One region of the Gloeothece verrucosa PCC 7822 genome, then DNA from elsewhere that is predicted to be linked to it. Evidence: riboswitches for the same ligand, from Rfam matches in the RefSeq annotation. Region 1 holds a riboswitch; the other holds the start of a gene.
What was found. A riboswitch is a leader RNA that binds a small molecule or an ion and turns the genes downstream of it on or off. The one in region 1 is predicted to bind cyclic di-AMP.
Positions count from the first base shown of each region.

Region 2: linked by a shared signal. The riboswitch ahead of ntrB (nitrate ABC transporter permease) and the one ahead of CYAN7822_RS07380 (ArsB/NhaD family transporter) in region 1 are both predicted to bind cyclic di-AMP.

Region 1 is NC_014501.1:1,641,968-1,651,110, reverse strand. Features, by position in the region: gene CYAN7822_RS07390 (permease) at 1-964, opposite strand, end outside; gene CYAN7822_RS07385 (SLC13 family permease) at 1,268-3,064, shown strand; cyclic di-AMP (ydaO/yuaA leader) riboswitch at 3,112-3,270, shown strand; gene CYAN7822_RS07380 (ArsB/NhaD family transporter) at 3,583-4,920, shown strand; gene CYAN7822_RS07375 (exopolysaccharide biosynthesis protein) at 4,938-5,534, shown strand; gene hisA (1-(5-phosphoribosyl)-5-[(5-phosphoribosylamino)methylideneamino]imidazole-4-carboxamide isomerase) at 5,690-6,463, shown strand; gene map (type I methionyl aminopeptidase) at 6,606-7,367, shown strand; gene CYAN7822_RS07360 (hypothetical protein) at 7,780-8,439, shown strand; gene CYAN7822_RS07355 (flotillin family protein) at 8,578-9,143, shown strand, end outside.
Region 2 is NC_014501.1:1,283,728-1,292,870, forward strand. Features, by position in the region: gene CYAN7822_RS05695 (HAS-barrel domain-containing protein) at 1-471, shown strand, start outside; gene CYAN7822_RS05700 (PrsW family glutamic-type intramembrane protease) at 526-1,839, shown strand; gene CYAN7822_RS05705 (SDR family NAD(P)-dependent oxidoreductase) at 1,898-2,668, opposite strand; gene CYAN7822_RS05710 (DICT sensory domain-containing protein) at 2,731-4,812, opposite strand; cyclic di-AMP (ydaO/yuaA leader) riboswitch at 5,073-5,244, shown strand; gene ntrB (nitrate ABC transporter permease) at 5,347-6,186, shown strand; gene CYAN7822_RS05720 (ABC transporter substrate-binding protein) at 6,238-7,671, shown strand; gene CYAN7822_RS05725 (ABC transporter ATP-binding protein) at 7,709-8,548, shown strand; gene CYAN7822_RS05730 (chorismate--pyruvate lyase family protein) at 8,855-9,143, shown strand, end outside.

The DNA.
Region 1 (9,143 bases):
CAAATAGATAAATCAGCATTCTAGGCTTAAAAATGGATAACATCAACCCCATAGACTTGATATCAATCATTGGGCCGAATACCAAAAAAGCTAACAATGAGCTAGAGGTAAAGGTAGCGGCAAAAGAAAGAGCAAAAAAAGAATCTACGGTCGAGCAAATAGAAATAATGCCCGCTAATAACATCATCGCTAGAATTGAGGTCAAAGAATCTTGACCTAAACTGAGAATAATTTCTCGGGGGACAAAAATTTGAATTCCGGCGGCTATCACACTGCCTAAAACCAGCATTCCTCCCAACTCTCGCAACTCCTGCACCACATTATCTAGAAAAACTTGATATTTTGAGTTAGAAGCAGAAAAATTTGTCTTGGCTGCCAGATCATCCATCCGTAGCGGTTGCCCTCCAGAGCCGATTAAATAGGTTCCTGATTGCAATAGACTGGGTACAGTGGGCGATGGTGCCACTACCGTAGCGAGTTGTTGAGGACTTGGGGAACTCAAACAGCGAACTCGTTTAGCTAACACCGGTTGTAGCAGAGGACGGGGATCTTTTTGTACACTAAACACACAAGCGATACAAATGGCAATAGCTAAAGAAAATACCACGCGCCCGATCACGATTTCTGGTTGGTCTCGAAAAGCTACCCAAGTAGACCAGACTACCACAGGATTAATAGTCGGGGCTGCCAATAAAAAAGCAATCGCTACTGAAGTCGGCATTCCTTCCAATAATAAACGCCTAGCCACAGGAACATTCCCGCATTCACACACAGGGAATAAAAAGCCGATACAACTCCCGACAATGGCCCCTAAAATAGGATTTCGCGGCATGACCTTGATTAACTTATCCACATCAATGAAGATTAACAACGCACTGGATAGCATCACGCCTAATAAAAGAAAGGGGATAGCCTCGACTAACAGACTCAGAAAGAGTGTGAAGGCACTGTATAGCTGATTAATCATAATGGCCTTCTCAGATGGTTTGCTTTAATTAGACGAGCATATAAGGACAAAAGGTTCAATATTCATAGCCTCCATCGCTCAGTTTTTTGAGTTGCTGGTCAAATTTAGCCGTTTGCTTAATATTTTTTAATATACCTCAGATCTGGCGGACTTCAATCAGTTTGTGCTTTAGTTACTCCTGCTTCAACAGATTTGACTAATCCATATTATTATTTACACTATTTTGATATAATTTAGTTATAAAGATTCCCTTGAGCCGTATTACATCCGAGTTTTCAGGCTCGGTGGTCTAGCATATCTATGGACAAAGTATTTCTTACCCTAGGCGTTGTTATTGTTGCTTTAATATTTTTTATTGGTGAGTGGTTGCCGGTTGATTTTATTGCCCTGTGCATTCCAGTTATTTTAATTGTTTTAAATTTAGTGACTCCAGATGAAGCCCTTTCTGGGTTTAGTAATTCCGCTACCATTACCGTGATGGCTATGTTTATTCTCAGCACCGGCATTAGCCGCACAGGAGTCATGCAAATGGTAAGAGATTTATTGGTTCGATGGGGAGGCAAGACTATCTCTAACCAAATTTTAGCTCTAGGCTTAATTATTGGCCCGATTAGTGGTTTTATTAATAATACGGCTGTTGTTGCTGTTTTTTTGCCGATAATCGAAGAATGGTGTAATCAACAAAAAATTGCTGTGTCTAAAATGTTTATTCCTCTTTCCTATGTAACGATTTTAGGAGGAATGCTCACGGTAATAGGCACATCAACTAATGTTTTAGCCAGTGGATTATCTAAACAATTAGGTTATGAAGAATTTAAATTATTCCAGTTTACGCCACTAGGAATGATTACTTTTTCAGTTGGCTTAATTTATTTAGCTTTTATTGCTCCTCTTCTTTTGCCAAAAAGAGAACAAAGTTCTGATTCATTAAGTCAAGATTATAAATTAGAAGATTATGTTACTGAAGTCATTATTACGCCAGGCTCAAGTTTAATTGGGCAAACGCTACGACAAAGCGGAATTCAAAGAAAATTTGACTTAGATGTTCTAGAAATTATTCATAATGGCAATCATTTTCCTCAACCTTTAGCTGATAAAACTTTATCGGCGGGAGATATTTTATTAGTGAGAGGAACGAGAAAAGATTTGCTAAAAGTCCGAGATGCTAAAGATATTGAAATTTTACCTGACCTGAAATTCGCAGAAAAAACGTTAGAATCTGAACTAACAACCGGAGAAGAAAAAGTCGCTGAAGTGTTAATTCTTTCTAACTCTCGCTTAATCGGTTCCACCTTAAAAGATTTGCGCTTTAGACAGCGTTATAATGGCACAGTTCTCGCCATTCGTCGTGGACAAGAATTGGCAAGAGAACGCTTAGGAAAAATCCCTTTACGTTTCGGAGATTTATTACTGGTTCAGGGGCCGAAAGAAAGTTTTATCGGTTTACAAACCACTCGAGAACTTCTAGTTATTGAAGAACGAGATGTAGAAACCTTAAAACAAGATAAAGCCCTCATTGCTCTAGGGATTATTTTAGGGGTTGTGGTGATAGCCGCTATGAACTGGTTCCCCATTTTAGTGACAGCTTTAATCGGTGTGATTTTAATGGTATTGACTGGCTGTCTCAAACCCGGAGAAATTTATGGTGCAGTGCGTTGGGATGTGATTTTTTTATTAGCTGGATTAATTCCTTTGGGAATAGCAATGGATAAATCGGGGGCTACTCAATGGTTAGCTGATAATCTAGTGACTTTAGGAGGCGGCTTATCAGGTTTTTGGATTTTACTCTTTTTCTTTATCATTACTTCTATACTAACAGAAATTCTTTCTAACAATGCCTCTGTAGTCTTAATGATGCCCATTGCTGTAAAAGTAGCAGAAAGTTTGCATCTGAGTCCTTACGCTTTTATGCTGGCTGTTACTTTTGCCGCTTCTAATAGTTTTATGACTCCCATTGGTTATCAAACAAACACGATGGTGTATAGTGCTGGCGGCTATCGGTTTTTAGATTTTACTCGGGTGGGTGGGCCGTTAAATTTATTGATGATAGTCATCACACCCATATTTATTGTTTTGCTTTACGGACTTAACGGTTAGATAAAATTCCCTCCTTCTTTGGGACTGTGCTATGCTTGAATATCAAATGAGTAAGTCAGCCTAATCCTCTTGAGATAGAAGATAGAGGTACGGGGGAACCAACTTTGGGGCGTATTTTGACAGAAAAAGCATCCTAGTTTCTGCTAAGAGGGACATCTCTCAGTCCTAGCCCATCAGCTAACCTCGTCGGCATTGGGAGAAGCCTGAAAAATTACAGCATTTTCAGTAATGTCTAAATTTCTTCAGTCCGCTTCGCTGCTACTCGATTAATTGATTGTTTAGTTAATCTATCCAGTTGAGGCATTACTATGAAAAACGCTTTCGCTCAGATCTTCTAAAATTATTAGAACTCTTGTCTAATTCAAGTTTACTTCAATTCTTTTAAGTTTTGCTTTTTACCTGATGGTATTTTGCCTGAGTGCCTTTTTAAATTCTCCTCCTCAATCTGCTATCTTTTTAGTTTTGAACTAACTTATGCAAACGGATTTTTAAATTTTGTAAATTTTGCTATTTTACTTATGGAAAACTTACCCGCGATTATTGCTGCCTTAACTTTTATAGGTGTCATCGGCATCATCATGGCAGAAACATTACATCTGACAGTAGCCGCTTTATTGGGAGCATTAATATTAGTTTTTACCCATGTAATGACGTTATCAGAAGCGATCAACTATATTAGTGCTTCTTATGCCACCCTAGCCTTATTTTTTGGCGTAATGGTTTTAGTGAGAGCTTTTGAACCGACTAAAATCTTTGATTATTTAGCCACCCAAATGATTTTATTAGCTAAGGGAGAAGGAAAATTTTTACTGTTAGGAGTAGTGGCTATTACAACCCCCATTTGTGCCGTTTTACCCAATGCTACGACGGTGATGTTATTGGCTCCTTTAATTCCGCCAATTGCTCAAGATATTGGCGTTGATTTTGTTCCTTTATTAATTTTAATGGTATTTGTGGCTAATAGTTCGGGTTTAATGACTTTAGTAGGAGACCCCGCCACCTTTATTGTGGGAGACGCTATTAATATTAGTTTTAATGACTATTTATCTCGCTTGAGTTTAGGCGGAGGACTTGCTGTTATTACCATTGTGGTTATGGTTCCTTTCCTATTTTCTGACCTTTGGAACAAGAAATTTAGTCACTTAGAAGATTTACCTCATCCAAAAATTAATCATCCAAGAGTGTTAATGCTAGGAGGATTAATTGTTTTATTTGTTTTGACCTTTTTTGTGGTGGGGGAATCTTTTCCGGTGCCGATTTCTCCGGCAGCAGTAGCGTTATTAGGTGCGGCTTTAGCCCTACTCTTAGCCCATCAAAGTAAAATTGACACGGTGAATAATATTTTAAGAGATGTGGATTGGAGTACCTTAATATTTTTTATGTCAATTTTTGTCTTGATTGGAGGATTAGAAAAAACCGGAGTTGTCAATCAATTATCGGCAGTGCTGGCAGCAATTTTAGGAAAAAATATTGCTTTAGGAGCGGTCAGTTTATTATTTTTAGTCGGACTTTTGTCGGCTGTAGTGCCGAATATTCCTCTAGTAGTCGCTATGGTACCTTTATTAAAACAATATTTAGTCAATGTGGGCTTAGCTACTCCCGAAGTGCTTACCCCAGCTTTTGATGGCCAATTTGCCCCCGAAGTCTTGCCATTATTTTATGCTATGATGTTTGGAGCGACTTTAGGAGGAAATGGCACATTAGTAGGAGCCTCTTCTAATATTGTCGCGGCTGGAATTTCTGAACAACATGGTAAAAGCATCTCCTTCAAGAGGTTTCTAAAATACGGAATTCCCGTCATGTTTATGCAACTGGTAACCTCGACTATTTATATCACTGTTTTCTTTCTTCTTTAGCGTAATTAAGAAAGCTTATGCACCTGAAGTTTTCTCAAGATTTAGATTCTCTGCTAAGGCGGTTAGCCCTTGATCCGCTAACGCTTAAAGACATTCTAGAACAAACTTCAGAACGCGGCTTTAGTTTAATGATTGGTTTGTTAGCGTTACCCTTCCTATTTCCCTCGATTCCAGGATTACCGGTTTTTTTTAGTTCCGCCAGCATTTTATTATCAATACAAATGGCGTTGGGTAAACGGAAACCTTGGCTACCCAAAAAAGTTGCTCAAGTTCAATTTCCTCGAAGATTAAGCCGACAATTGCTCAAACGAGTGAAAGGATTACTCAAACTGGTGGAAAAAGTTACTCGTCCTCGCTGGTTGATCGTGGCTAATCATGCTTATACTTGGCAAATTAACGGATATTTGATGACTTGGTTAGCGATATTATTGATCCTACCGGTCCCTTTTACTAATCCTTTACCTAGTGTAGGGATTTTACTGTTAGCAATAGCCACCCTAGAATCAGATGGCTTATTAATGTGTTTGGGCTATATCTGGAGTCTTGGCGTTACGATCTTTTTTGTATTTATTGGCTATACCTTCTGGCAAGCTTCCACTCAGTTAATCAACTGAATCATAAAAAAAGCCAATCTACAATAATTGTAGAAAATCCCTTCTTCTTTGCGCCCTTTGCGTGAAAACAAAAGACCCATTTGCATTACGCTTCACGCCTTACCCAATACTGGTTATGATCATTGATAAACCAATCTAAAGCTAAAAAATGAATTATGGAAATTATCCCCGCAATTGATTTACTCGAAGGACGCTGTGTCCGCTTATATCAAGGAGATTATCAGCAATCCCAAGTCTTTAACGATAATCCTGTCGCTGTGGCGCGTCAATGGGTAGAACAGGGAGCAACCCGCCTTCATGTAGTAGACTTAGACGGTGCTAAAGCCGGTAAACCTGTAAATTTATCAGCCATAAAAGCGATTGTTAGGGCGGTATCTATTCCTGTACAAGTAGGAGGAGGATTACGTGATCGTAGCAGTGTCGCCGCCTTACTCAATTTAGGGGTAAATCGAACCATATTAGGAACAGTTGCGGTAGAAAACCCTCAGCTAGTTCAAGAACTTGCTCAAGAATTTCCCGATCAAATTGTGGTGGGTATTGATGCCCGAGATGGTAAAGTCGCTACGAGAGGATGGTTAGAAACCTCCCAAGTAGAGGCCAAAGACCTTGCTCAAAAGATGGCAGATTTAGGAGCGGCAGCGATTATTTATACTGATATTCATCGAGATGGAACCTTAAGCGGTCCCAATTTACCTGCGTTGCGAGAATTAGCTAAAGCAGTGAATATTCCTATTATTGCCTCTGGGGGAGTTAGTTCTTTAACTGATTTATTAAGCTTACTCGCTTTAGAACCTTCAGGTGTAACCGGAGTCATTGTGGGAAAAGCTTTATATACTGGAGAAGTAGATTTATCAGAAGCAATTCGAGCCATAGGAGATGGACGCTGGCAGGATATTCCCCCAGACCTAGGGTTTTCAGCTTTTGCTTAAATTTGTATCAGGATCAAGAACTAGGTCTAATCTCTGCAATTTGCTAGGATTAACTATATAGCAAATCCTATAATCATATAGGAAAGCTAGACCTATCTGAAAAATTTTAAGCAATTGTTCTTAATTGTCTCTATAAACTCGAATGGGAAACGAAACAATTACACTATTATCGAAACGGGAAATAGAAAAAATGCGTCGAGCGGGACAGTTAGCCGCCGAACTATTAGATCATCTAGCACCCATGATCCAACCAGGAATTAGTACCCTAGAAATTAACGATGAAGCAGAACGTTGGACACAAGCTCATGGAGCTATCAGCGCACCTCTAGGCTATCATGGATTTCCTAAATCGATTTGTACCAGTGTTAATCATGTCATCTGTCACGGAATTCCTAATGAGGCGCAAATTCTTCAAGATGGAGATATTATTAACATTGATGTCACCCCAATCATAGACGGTTATCACGGCGATAGCTCTAAGACTTTTTTTGTCGGTACGCCTTCCCCAGTGGCTAAAAAGTTAGTAGAAGTGACGGAAGAATGTTTAAAACGAGGAATTTCTGCCGTTGGCCCTGGAACAAAAATTGGTGATATTGGCGCGGCTATCCAAGAATATGCGGAAGGACATGGCTTTTCGGTAGTTAGAGATTTTGTCGGTCATGGTATCGGTAGAGAATTTCATACCGCTCCTCAAGTTCCCCATTATGGGACAAAAGGAAAAGGCAAACGACTTCGTCCAGGTATGGTCTTTACCATTGAACCGATGATTAATGAAGGGACTTATGAAGCGGTAGTTTTAGAGGATGGTTGGACAGCCATTACTAAAGACTATAAATTATCGGCTCAGTTTGAACATACCATTGCGGTTACTGAAGATGGCGTTGACATTCTAACTCTGCCTTAGTTTTATATAGCAATCCTATATGAGTTATTGCCTTTTTCGACAAGCACTCCTGTACAAAAAAAAGTAATAACCACAGATGAAAACAGATAAATCTGTATCTTAACCACTTAATAACTTATTTGGGATTGCTATATTTTATTGATTATTATTTTCCAATTCATTGGCGTTTATCTAATTTAAATGAACAGATAATCATTAAAATTTACAATTAATTTAGATACTAAACTTAACATCATATTGCCAATGAACAACTGATCGATTACACTATAGATTAAATAAAGTTCTAGAGCTAAAAAAGCTTTTCCTGTAGGTGTGATGAGCAATCTAAATCATACATAAGTTTAATGGGTAACTTAGAATACAAATAACAGCGAAAGCACGGACTACACCAACAATTATTTTATATAAAAAAATGACTTCCCCTTTCGATCCGATCAATCGTGGGTTTATTATCATCGCCATTGTAGGCTTAATGCTTTTGATGGTAGCAGTTTTAACCGGGGCTGCACCAGATTTGATCGAAGATGAAGGCGAAAAAAGACTGTTCATTCTTCGTATTCCCTTAATTGGCCCTTTACTGGCTCTGTTAGGTGTTGGGGAAGTGCCTATCTTGTTTCTGTTAGGAATTTACCCCTTTATGATTGGAACTGTGGGATGGAGTGGGAATTTACTTTGGCATTGGTATTATAACGTCTATCCTACCACCTCCCCCGGTTGGTGGGTCGTTCGTCTTATAGGGGTTGTCCTTGCTAGAGGGTTTACTTTTATAGCTGGTAGACTCAGGCGCTTATTAAAAACCCACACCGTAGCCGAAAAAATGATCCCTGAGCGTTTTATTGGCATAACAGGCAAGGTTTTAGCAGTTTTGGGGAATGGAATGCTAGAAGTAGGGGTTCATGATGACTTAGGAAAATGCCTCGTTCAAATTTATTGTCTTCCCTGGGAAAATGCCACAGATAAAAGCTTTGCTGTCGGAGATCAAGTTTATATTGTGGACTTAATTGCTCCGAGGCGCTATTCAGTTGTTAAGTTTGATAGTGAAGATCAAATGCGAACTATGGCCAACTATTAACAAACTTTACCACCGCAAAATGATTCTAATTCCGATTCTTATTAATTTTTTTCAGCTATAACAACCGCCAAGACGGTTAAGGCAATCTGAAAAACTTTTATCTCTTGCCTCTTGCCTTTTACTATTTTTGGAGCGACTATGAATCCTAAATTTCAACTCAGCTTGTTAAATCATCTCTTTGAACAACAAAATACTCAGACCTTTATAGAAGTTTCTGCTAATCCCACCTACGAACAACCTATATTAGCACAAATGCCCACCAGTCAGGATTTAGGCTGGCTAATACCAGTAGGAATTATTTCGGGCAGTCTGATTACAGTTTTAATCACTATTTATGTTCTCTTTTCTAAATTTTATCGCGTTTGTAATACCAATGAGGCTTTTGTAATTTCAGGTCCCACTCGTGATAAGCAAGTGGTTACCCGTTCTACCTTATTTTTTCCGGGATTTGAAACCATTACCGTTGTATCTTTAAATCAAGTTACCGTGACCGTTGTACGCGGCAATACGATTGAAAAACCTTTGCGAACCAAAGACTATTTAAAAGCCGTATTTAATGGCAGTCTTCAAGTGCGAGTTAATCCCGATCAAGATAGTGTTCGTAATGCCGCTATGTTACTTGGGGCGGGAAAAAAAGGAGAACAAGAAATTGTTGTCGCCGAAGACGAAATTAAAAAGCGGGTTAATGATATTCTCGAGGGCCA
Region 2 (9,143 bases), 360 kb from region 1:
ACTTATGTGACTACTTCTCCTATAGATTCTATCCATCGGGCCAGGGCTTTAGGCTTATCTTTAACTGAATTGAGGGAACAACAACCCCAAATTTTTGCCATGCTGAAAACGGAATTTCGGGCGGCTATCGTAGGGTTTGAAACCCCATTAGCCAATGGGCATGGAAATGGCAGTCGTCCTGGACAAATTTATCAATATATTCCCCCTCGTCCCCCCCAAATTCATCAAGCTGTGTATCGTTGTCATCCATCAGAAATTGTTCATTTTAGTGAAGAACTCGACTTTTTACGCACTCTTTTACTGGTAAAAGATGTACCTGTAGAGGCTTTAGTGGCTGCATCGGTTCGGGAAATTTATCAATTACGTCAAGGGGACCGGCAGTGGTTAGTTCAAGTGGGAAGACAATTAAATATGTTGTTAAAGGATGATTATGATCGTTTACGCTATATTTTAACTCAAATTCATTGGTAATAAATCCATAATCATTGTTAAAATTAGCATTAATCGGGGAAGGATCTCACTACCATGAAAAACTGTCTCCATTGTGGTTCCAATAATTCTGATACCGCCAGATATTGTCTCAATTGTGGAAATATGCTGGCTTCTGATACTCATCAACTGACGCTACATTGGCGAGAAAATGGAATAGAAAAAACACGCTCTATAGATATCAATGATTCCACCAACAAAAAAGCAGGTACCATTCGCCTAGGACGAGACCCAGACCTGTGCGATATTGTGCTGAGTGACCCCAAAGTGTCAAGGTTGCACAGTCAAATTACTTTTAATTCCCCTCAAAATCAATTTTTGATCGAAAATTTACGAGAAAATAATCCTATATTAATTAATAAGCAAAAACTGGTTCGGGGTTCTCAACCTTTAAACAATGGTAACACCATTACTCTAGGCGATACCCAACTGCGATTCATGGGTAATGATTTAATGCCTCAAGTATCGGCTACTTCCTTAAACGTAGAAGTCGGGCGAAACCCCACAAGCACTTTATCTATCTCTATGCTTTTGCCCATTATTTCTACTAAAAAAGACCTCAGACAACAGCCTTATTTTGTGCCTGGAGTCATTACCGTTATCTGGGTGGTTTTACTATTGAGTAGTCTGGGGAATGCCGTCTTATTTAACTTTCTGATTGCGCTTTTCTTGGGTTTTGGCGGTTTTTACTTCATTTATAAACTCTGTGGTAAACGAAAGCCTTGGTGGGTTTTACTAATTCCTGTGATGCTCACACCCATCCTATTATTTACCCCTCTATGGTCTCTGTTTATCTGGTTTTTTAGAGATTTACTACCCGGTAAAGCTTTACAAGAACATAGCGGCTTTCTCTCCACTTTCACCGCTCAATTTTTTGGAGCCGGTCTTGCCGAGGAATTGTTTAAAGCCCTGCCTTTATTTATTTTAATGGGCTTGAGTCAAAAGTTTAACTTACCTCGATTGGCGATCCAAGATCCTTTAGATGGGATTGTTTTAGGGGCGGCTTCGGGTTTAGGGTTTACTTTGTTGGAAACCTTGGGACAATATATTCCGGATGCCGTGCAGCAAGGTGGGGAATTGATCGGATTACAACTGCTAATTGTTCGTATCGTTGGCTCTGTGTTTGGTCACATGGCCTATAGCGGCTACTTTGGTTATTATATCGGTTTAAGTGTCATCAAACCTAGACGACGCTGGAAGATTTTAGCCACAGGCTATTTAATTGCCGCCACGACTCATGCCTTGTGGAACACCAGCGCCCTATTGGGGGTTTGGGCTTTAGGGTTGGTGGGAATTTTGGCTTTTTGTCTTCTAACCGGAGCTATTCTCAGAGCGCGAAAGATGGGCTAATTTTTTTCGGAAATACCTGGGACTAAAGATGATTAGATAACTTAATTTTTACGACTATTTACCAAGGTAAACGGGTTCCATCCCAAGAAAAAAAATGTCCGCTATCATTTTCGGTTAAATTGTTAATTACAGTTAGTAATTGCTTGACAGTACGCTCTACGGAAAAGATTTTTTCGGGCGGAATATTTTTATGAAACGGTTTAGATAAATCTGTATCGGTGGTGCCGGGATGTAAAGTTATCACTCGGGTTTGAGGATTAATTCTTTTGTATTCGATGGCCACTGTTCGCATCAACATATTCAGAGCGGCTTTAGAAGCTCGATAACCATACCAGCCGCCAAGCTCATTATCGCCAATACTGCCTAACTTAGCAGAAATACTCGCCAACACACTTGGCTGATGATGACGAAATAAAGGCACTAAATGTTTAGCCAGTAAGACCGAACCTATACTATTAACCTGAAAATAGCGGCTTAATTTTTCTGAATTTACTTGTCGGAGGCTTTTTGACGGTTGTAGTGAGCCTTCATGTAATATGCCTACACAGTTAATGACTAAGTGTAACTGATTGACTCGAGTTTGAATTTGCTTTACCACTTCGGTAATTTCTTCTTCGTTAGTAATATCTAAGGGTAAACAAATTAACTTACTTTCTGCTTCATTTTTCAAACTCAATAAAGAATCAGCCGAAGTTTCTTGACGATAGGTAGCAAAAATTTGTTCTACCTCTTCGTTTTTAAGTAATTGCTTGACAAAGCCTAATCCTATTCCCCGAGAAGCTCCGATAATTAAAACATTGATGGGTTTAAATTCAATGGCATTAGACATATTTTTGGCTGAACTGAGGTACAGATAGGGTTAAATTCTGGTGAACCCGAGTAACAATAAATCTAATTCCTTTTTTTTCTCGAAGTTCGCCGTCGTTTTTGTGGAGTAGAACTGGCAGAATCCTCTACCTCATCACTATTGCTCATGTCAAACTCTGAACCAAAAGACTCTGCTACAAGGGGAACCGTAAAATGAAACTGACTGCCATGATTTTTTCCTTCTGATTGCGCCCAAATCTGCCCCCCCCAGCCGCTAACAATTTGCCGACAAATAGCCAAACCTAAACCTGTGCCTCCTGCTGAACGTCGTAAAGCGCCTTCTTCTTGATAAAAACGGTCAAACACGGTTTCTAAACGATTGGGTTCGATGCCTCGTCCGGTATCAGATATGGTGACTTCTAATTGTTGTAAAGAATTATAATTCACTTCAATGGTGACACTGCCATCAGGGCTAGTAAACTTACAGGCATTATCGAGCAATTTAGAGAGAACTTCCACTAACCATTCTCCATCCGCTAAAACGAGGGGAAGGTCCGGAGCGACAAAATTTTGGATTCTGGGTAATTTTCCTTCTGTATTACGGGAGCGAACATGACTCAGGGACAACTCAACACATTCATAAAGTGAGAGGGGTTCTGGATGCCACTCGATTCGACCACTTTCTAATTGTGAAAGCGTCAAGAAGTCTTGTACTAGGGTTCGCATTCGTTCAGCATCTTGTAAAGCCGTATTCAGCATGACTTGACGCAATTCAGGAGACATATCGGGTTCAGTGGCTAAACTTTCTAAACAAACCTGAATCGTCGATAAAGGAGTCCGCAACTCATGACCGGTAATAGCCACTAAATTAGAGCGAGTACGGTCAAGCGCTTCTAATTGCTCGTTAAGGTCATGAAGATTAGCATAGGCTTCTGCTTGAATTAGGGCAACACCGATTTGAGTAGCGATGGCATTGACTAGGGCAATATCTTCACTTTTCCAACTGGCCGGAGCCGGACCACAGTGGTGTAACTCCACCATGCCTAATAATCTACCTTGATAAAGAATCGGAACCAGCAACCAAGAAGCTATCGAGCAACTTTTAACAATGGTTTTTAATGAGGCGGCGCGGTTAGATTTAAGCGGCGGTTGTAGGCGAGGGTCTTTGAGCGTATCATCAACACTGATGGATTCTCGCTGAGAAATAATCGCTTCAAACAGAGGATTATTTTTTAAGGGCCAAAGTTGTCCTTTAATGGATTTAATTCCGTCGTTTAAAAATTCATGTTTAATCTTAGCGATCGCGTCGTTCTCGCTGCAACGGTAAACGATACAACGACAAACCCCTAATCCTTCTCCGAGCATTTGCACCGCCACTTGTAAGATTTCTTCGGGATCTAAGGACTGTCGAATCGCATGGGTGACTGAGTTAATTAAACGTTCTTTATGTTCTTTAAGGGTTAAAGAGCGATTGGCTTTAATTAATTTGTACTGAGCTACCTGTAAATAAGTTACCAAGCGCTGAACAAAGGGATCTGGTTGAACCGTAGGAGTTTGGGACAAAAATTGATTTTCTTTCGTCAGCAGAGCATTTTCGGGGGCGCTCGAAGGCAAATAAAGACGACGTGCCTCTTCTATTTTTGAGGCGAGTTCGGGTCTATAGAGTAAAATTCTCTTCAAAAGAATCTCAGCCGCTTTTTGACTCACCTGTCGATCAAAAGTCCATATCCCTTCAAAACGGCGGCTATTATCCATAACATTCATATCACTCTGTTTTTCAGTCCCTATCGCTCGCTCTCGACAGATGAGACAGCTTGCATACTGTTGTCCAATCACCACTAAATGCCACTCCAACGCTAACCCATCGCTTTTTTCAAAGGCAATGGTCTCAAAGACTCCAGAATTATTGGCAAAATCGGTTTCAGGCGCGGCAAGAACATAAATTTGCTGGCTTTTGCTGGCTATACGTCGATATCGATGGGCTTCTTGTCGATAAAACCGCTCTCGTTGAAAACTAGCAATGACTAAAGGACAATCTTCTCCCGCTAGTACCTGATCTTCCATTGCGTGGGACAGCGCTGTTAAGGAAGCTTTAAAGTACATTTGAGGCCGCCAATGGGGTATGGCTTGCAACAGTTCTGATACTACAGACGTTGAGATGCTCATTGATGATTTTTGGTTATCTCCTGGCCCAATTGCTTGTTTTCCCATTTGAGGAAGGTTTGCCTACTTACAACAGTCTAGTTGACGATTAAAGCGATCGCCTATCGGTTTTTTTGTATCCTATGAACCTATCGTACAAAAAAGCGGTTCCTCTTCTGTGCTTTTTTCTGTAGGGAGTGCTTCGGTCCCGTCCTGTTCTCCAAAGGAGCTAAAAATTCTCATTGACAACCTACAAAAGTGTGATATTATGGGGAGTGAATAGCAGAATAAGTCAGCCGAGTTCGGTTAACAGTGTTAATTGGAACGGGGGAACCACCCAAAGGGGCGTATTGAGGATTAGACCTTACTCTAAGTAATAGTAATAAGGTAATCCTTGAAGGGCAACTCTCAGCCCTAGTCCGTCAGCTAACTCCGTAGGCATTGAGAGGAGACTGGTAGAGTCAGCATTTTTACAATTAGTTGACATCATCAGTATTCCTGGCTGGTCCTGGTCTGCTTTTAAGTACCTGCCTTCGATGTATTGGTGAAACAATGTCAATGCTGAATATTTCTTTGGTTTTACTGGTGGCTAAATCCGCGTGGAAAACCACAAAGCCGCTTATCATTAAAGATCAAGTTTTATTACCCTTAGCCGGTTTTTTAGGGGTTTTAATTCTCTGGTGGATTGTGGCCCTACTCAATCCGGATTTAATGCCCACACCCCCAGAAGCATTAGTAGCTAATTTAGATTATATCTTTAATCCTTTTTACGTTCGAGGCCCTGGTAATTTAGGCATAGGTTGGTTATTAATTGCCAGTTTAAGACGGGTATTAATAGGCTTTGTTTTAAGTGCAATGGTTGCCATTCCGGTTGGTTTTTTGATTGGAATGTCGAAACCCGCTATGAGTGCGCTAAATCCGGTTATTCAAATATTTAAACCCGTATCCCCTTTAGCATGGCTGCCGATATCTTTAGCCATTTTTAATCAAGCCGACCCTTCAGCAATCTTTGTCATTTTTATTACTTCCCTCTGGCCGACAATTATTAATACTGCCTTGGGCGTTTCTAGCGTGAACTCAGACTATTTAGATGTGGCTAAAGTCTTAGAGATGCCGCGTTGGAGACAAATTTATAAAATCATTCTGCCTGCGAGTTTGCCTTACATTTTTACGGGGTTGAGAATTAGTTTAGGCATTGCTTGGCTAGTGATCGTAGCGGTAGAAATGCTGACCGGGGGTTTAGGAATCGGCTTTTTTGTCTGGGATGAATGGAACCGTTTAAATCTTAATTCCGTGTTTCTTGCTGTCCTAGTTATTGGATTAACGGGATTACTTTTAGACTATATTTTGGGTCAAATACAAGTGCTTGTCACTCACCGAAAAGCTAAATTAAATTAGTCATCCCACAAACTAACTAAATCAATTCAGCCACAGCAGGAAAAGAATAAGATGAATCATGATCAGAGTTGGTCGCGCCGACAATTTTTGCAAGGTCTGGGCGCGGCAGCAAGCGGACTCGCGCTATCTTCTTGTGTTAACACCAATCGTAGCCCTGTAGGACTCACCAAAGAAGCTCAAGCGGTTGAACCGATTATTGACCCCAAAACCCTAGAAAAACCGAATTTAACAGTAGGATTTGTACCGGTTAATGATTGCGCCCCCTTTGCTGTGGCGTGGTCTAAAGGATTTTTCCGCAAATACGGACTCAATGTCACCCTCAGTAGAGAGGCCAGTTGGGGAACCTCACGAGACGGGATTATCTTTGGACGCTTAGATGCTTCGCCGGTTGTCTCAGGTGCAGTCACCAACGCCCGCACCGGTGCAGAAGGAGCGCGTCATGCTCCTCTATGTGCCGCCATGACCATTCACCGTCATGGAAATGCTATGACCATGAATAAAGCCATGTGGGATAGTAATTTACGCCCTTGGCACGAATACAATGGCAATCTTGAAGGATTTGAGCGAGACTTCCAAAATTATTTTGCTAAATTACCTACAGAACAAAAGATTTTAGCCGTTGTTCTCAGTTCGTCGATTTATGAATATTTTTTCCGTTACTTAGCCGCCGCGACGGGAATTAACCCCGATGAAGAATTCCGGGTAATTATTATTCCGCCGCCGCAAATGGTGAGTAATATGCGCTTAGGAGCCATGCAAGCTTATATGGTGGCAGAACCTTGGAATACTCGCGCCCTCAACCCATTAGGAAAAAAAGGTCAACAGGTGGGATTTACCTTTGCTCAAGGGCGAGAAATTTGGGAAGGGCATCCCGATAGATTATTAGCGGTAATGGAATCTTTTATCGAAGAAAATCCCAAAACTTACCGCAGTTTGGTTAAGGCCATGATAGAAGCTTGTCAGTATTGTAGCGACCCAAAAAATCGGGAAGAAGTAGCAACATTAATTACTGATCGCTCTTTTACTGGAGCCAAACCTAAAACGGGACCTGTGGATAAATTTACGCGGCCCGGGATTGTTGGGGAATACAACTATGGTGGATTTGATGGCAAAAAAAGAACCGTCAATACTCTTGAGACGACTCTGTTTTTTGACTTACCCGATAAATTAAAAACAATCCCAGGTAATCACTCAACATTTTTATGGCAATCTCATAGTCTTTGGTTAATGACTCAATCGGCCCGTTGGGGACAGATTAAAGAGTTTCCCAAAAATGCCGAAGAACTAGCCCACAAAGCCTGGAGAACAGACCTCTATCGAGAAATTGCCGCAGAAATGGGCATTCAATGTCCTGCTGAAGATTATAAAGTTGAAGCGGCAGAAGTTTTTATTGACAAACGGAAATTTGACCCTAGCGATCCGATTGGATATCTGAAGAGTTTTGAGATTAGTTCCAATTCTCCTAAGAAATTTGCTTTATCTTAATTAATACTCTTATTATACTTTTAACTCAGGTAAAACAATGGCTCACTTTGCTTATCCAGAATTCAATACCAAGGCTAATAAAATGATCTCTAACGACTTTTTAGTGATTGAAAATTTAGTCAAAGCTTATGCTCTGCCTGACGGGGAAAAATTGGTGGTACTCGATGGCATTAATCTTAATGTAAGATCCGATGAATATATTTCCATTATTGGACATTCCGGCTGTGGAAAATCGACCCTACTTAAAATTGTGGGGGGGCTAGAAAAAGCGACATCGGGTTTAGTGACCTTAGAAGGAAAAGAAATTCGCAAACCCGGTGCAGAAAGAATGATGGTTTTTCAACACTATTCTTTATTGCCTTGGTTAACGGTAGAAGAAAATGTCAGGTTAGCGGTAGATGAAGTTTATAAAAAAGCGTCTTCTAAGGAAAAAAAACAGATCGTCAGCGAACATTTAGCGATGGTAAATTTAACGAAAGCGGCTCGTCAGTATCCCGATGAAATTTCTGGGGGGATGAAGCAGAGAGTGGGAATTGCTAGAGCTTTAGCGATTCGTCCTAAAATGTTACTGATGGATGAACCTTTTGGTGCGTTAGATGCTTTAACCCGAGGAAAATTACAGCGACAAGTTTTAGAAATTTGCGAACATAGCCGCCTAGCGGTAATGATGATTACTCACGATGTGGATGAAGCGATTTTGATGTCAGACAGAATTATTTTAATGAAGAATGGACCTAATGCTAATATTGGGGAAATTTTAGAGGTTCCTTTTGCTCATCCTAGAGACCCTCATGAATTACGAGAGTCTAAAGAGTATTATGACCTTCGTAATCATGCTTTAGATTTCCTTGATCGCTATTTTACCCAGGATGAGTAATGCTGGTGGTAAATCTGGGTTATTTATCCTTTTTTTAGAGTGTCAACAAAGTAGAGATGTGGTCTGCAACGTCTCTACTGCTGCATTTAATTAATCCTCTCCAACCTGCTATAAGCTGATCTTAGCCGGCATAGTCCCTGATTTTTTGCCGATTTGACCTCGTTTTTTCGGGTAAGATTATGCTAAGATTAGTTAAAGTGTGGGAATTAAGCTACCCAATTCTACAAGAAAAGCCAAATTCCTCTGTTAGCAAAAAATCAATTCTTTCGCCAAAAAGATGGTTAAATCAAGGAGCGATATTTAATTATGCAAGCCAAAGAAATTCCGGTAAGCAAAAGCGACTTATTAAGGGCAGATTTACAGGAATCTTTAAGCCATAGCCACATCGATCCCGCTCAAATCACTACCTTTCAAAGAATTATTTTAACAACAGATGGAACTTTAACAGAAATATTAGAAGCTTATTTATACGAAAAAATTCAACTTGTTAAACTGTCTCAAGAAATTGTAGCCAGTGCCCAAGAAATTAAAGCTTTAGACCTCAACATCGGTACAAATATAATGAACCGAAAAGTTTTACTACAAGGCAAGATTA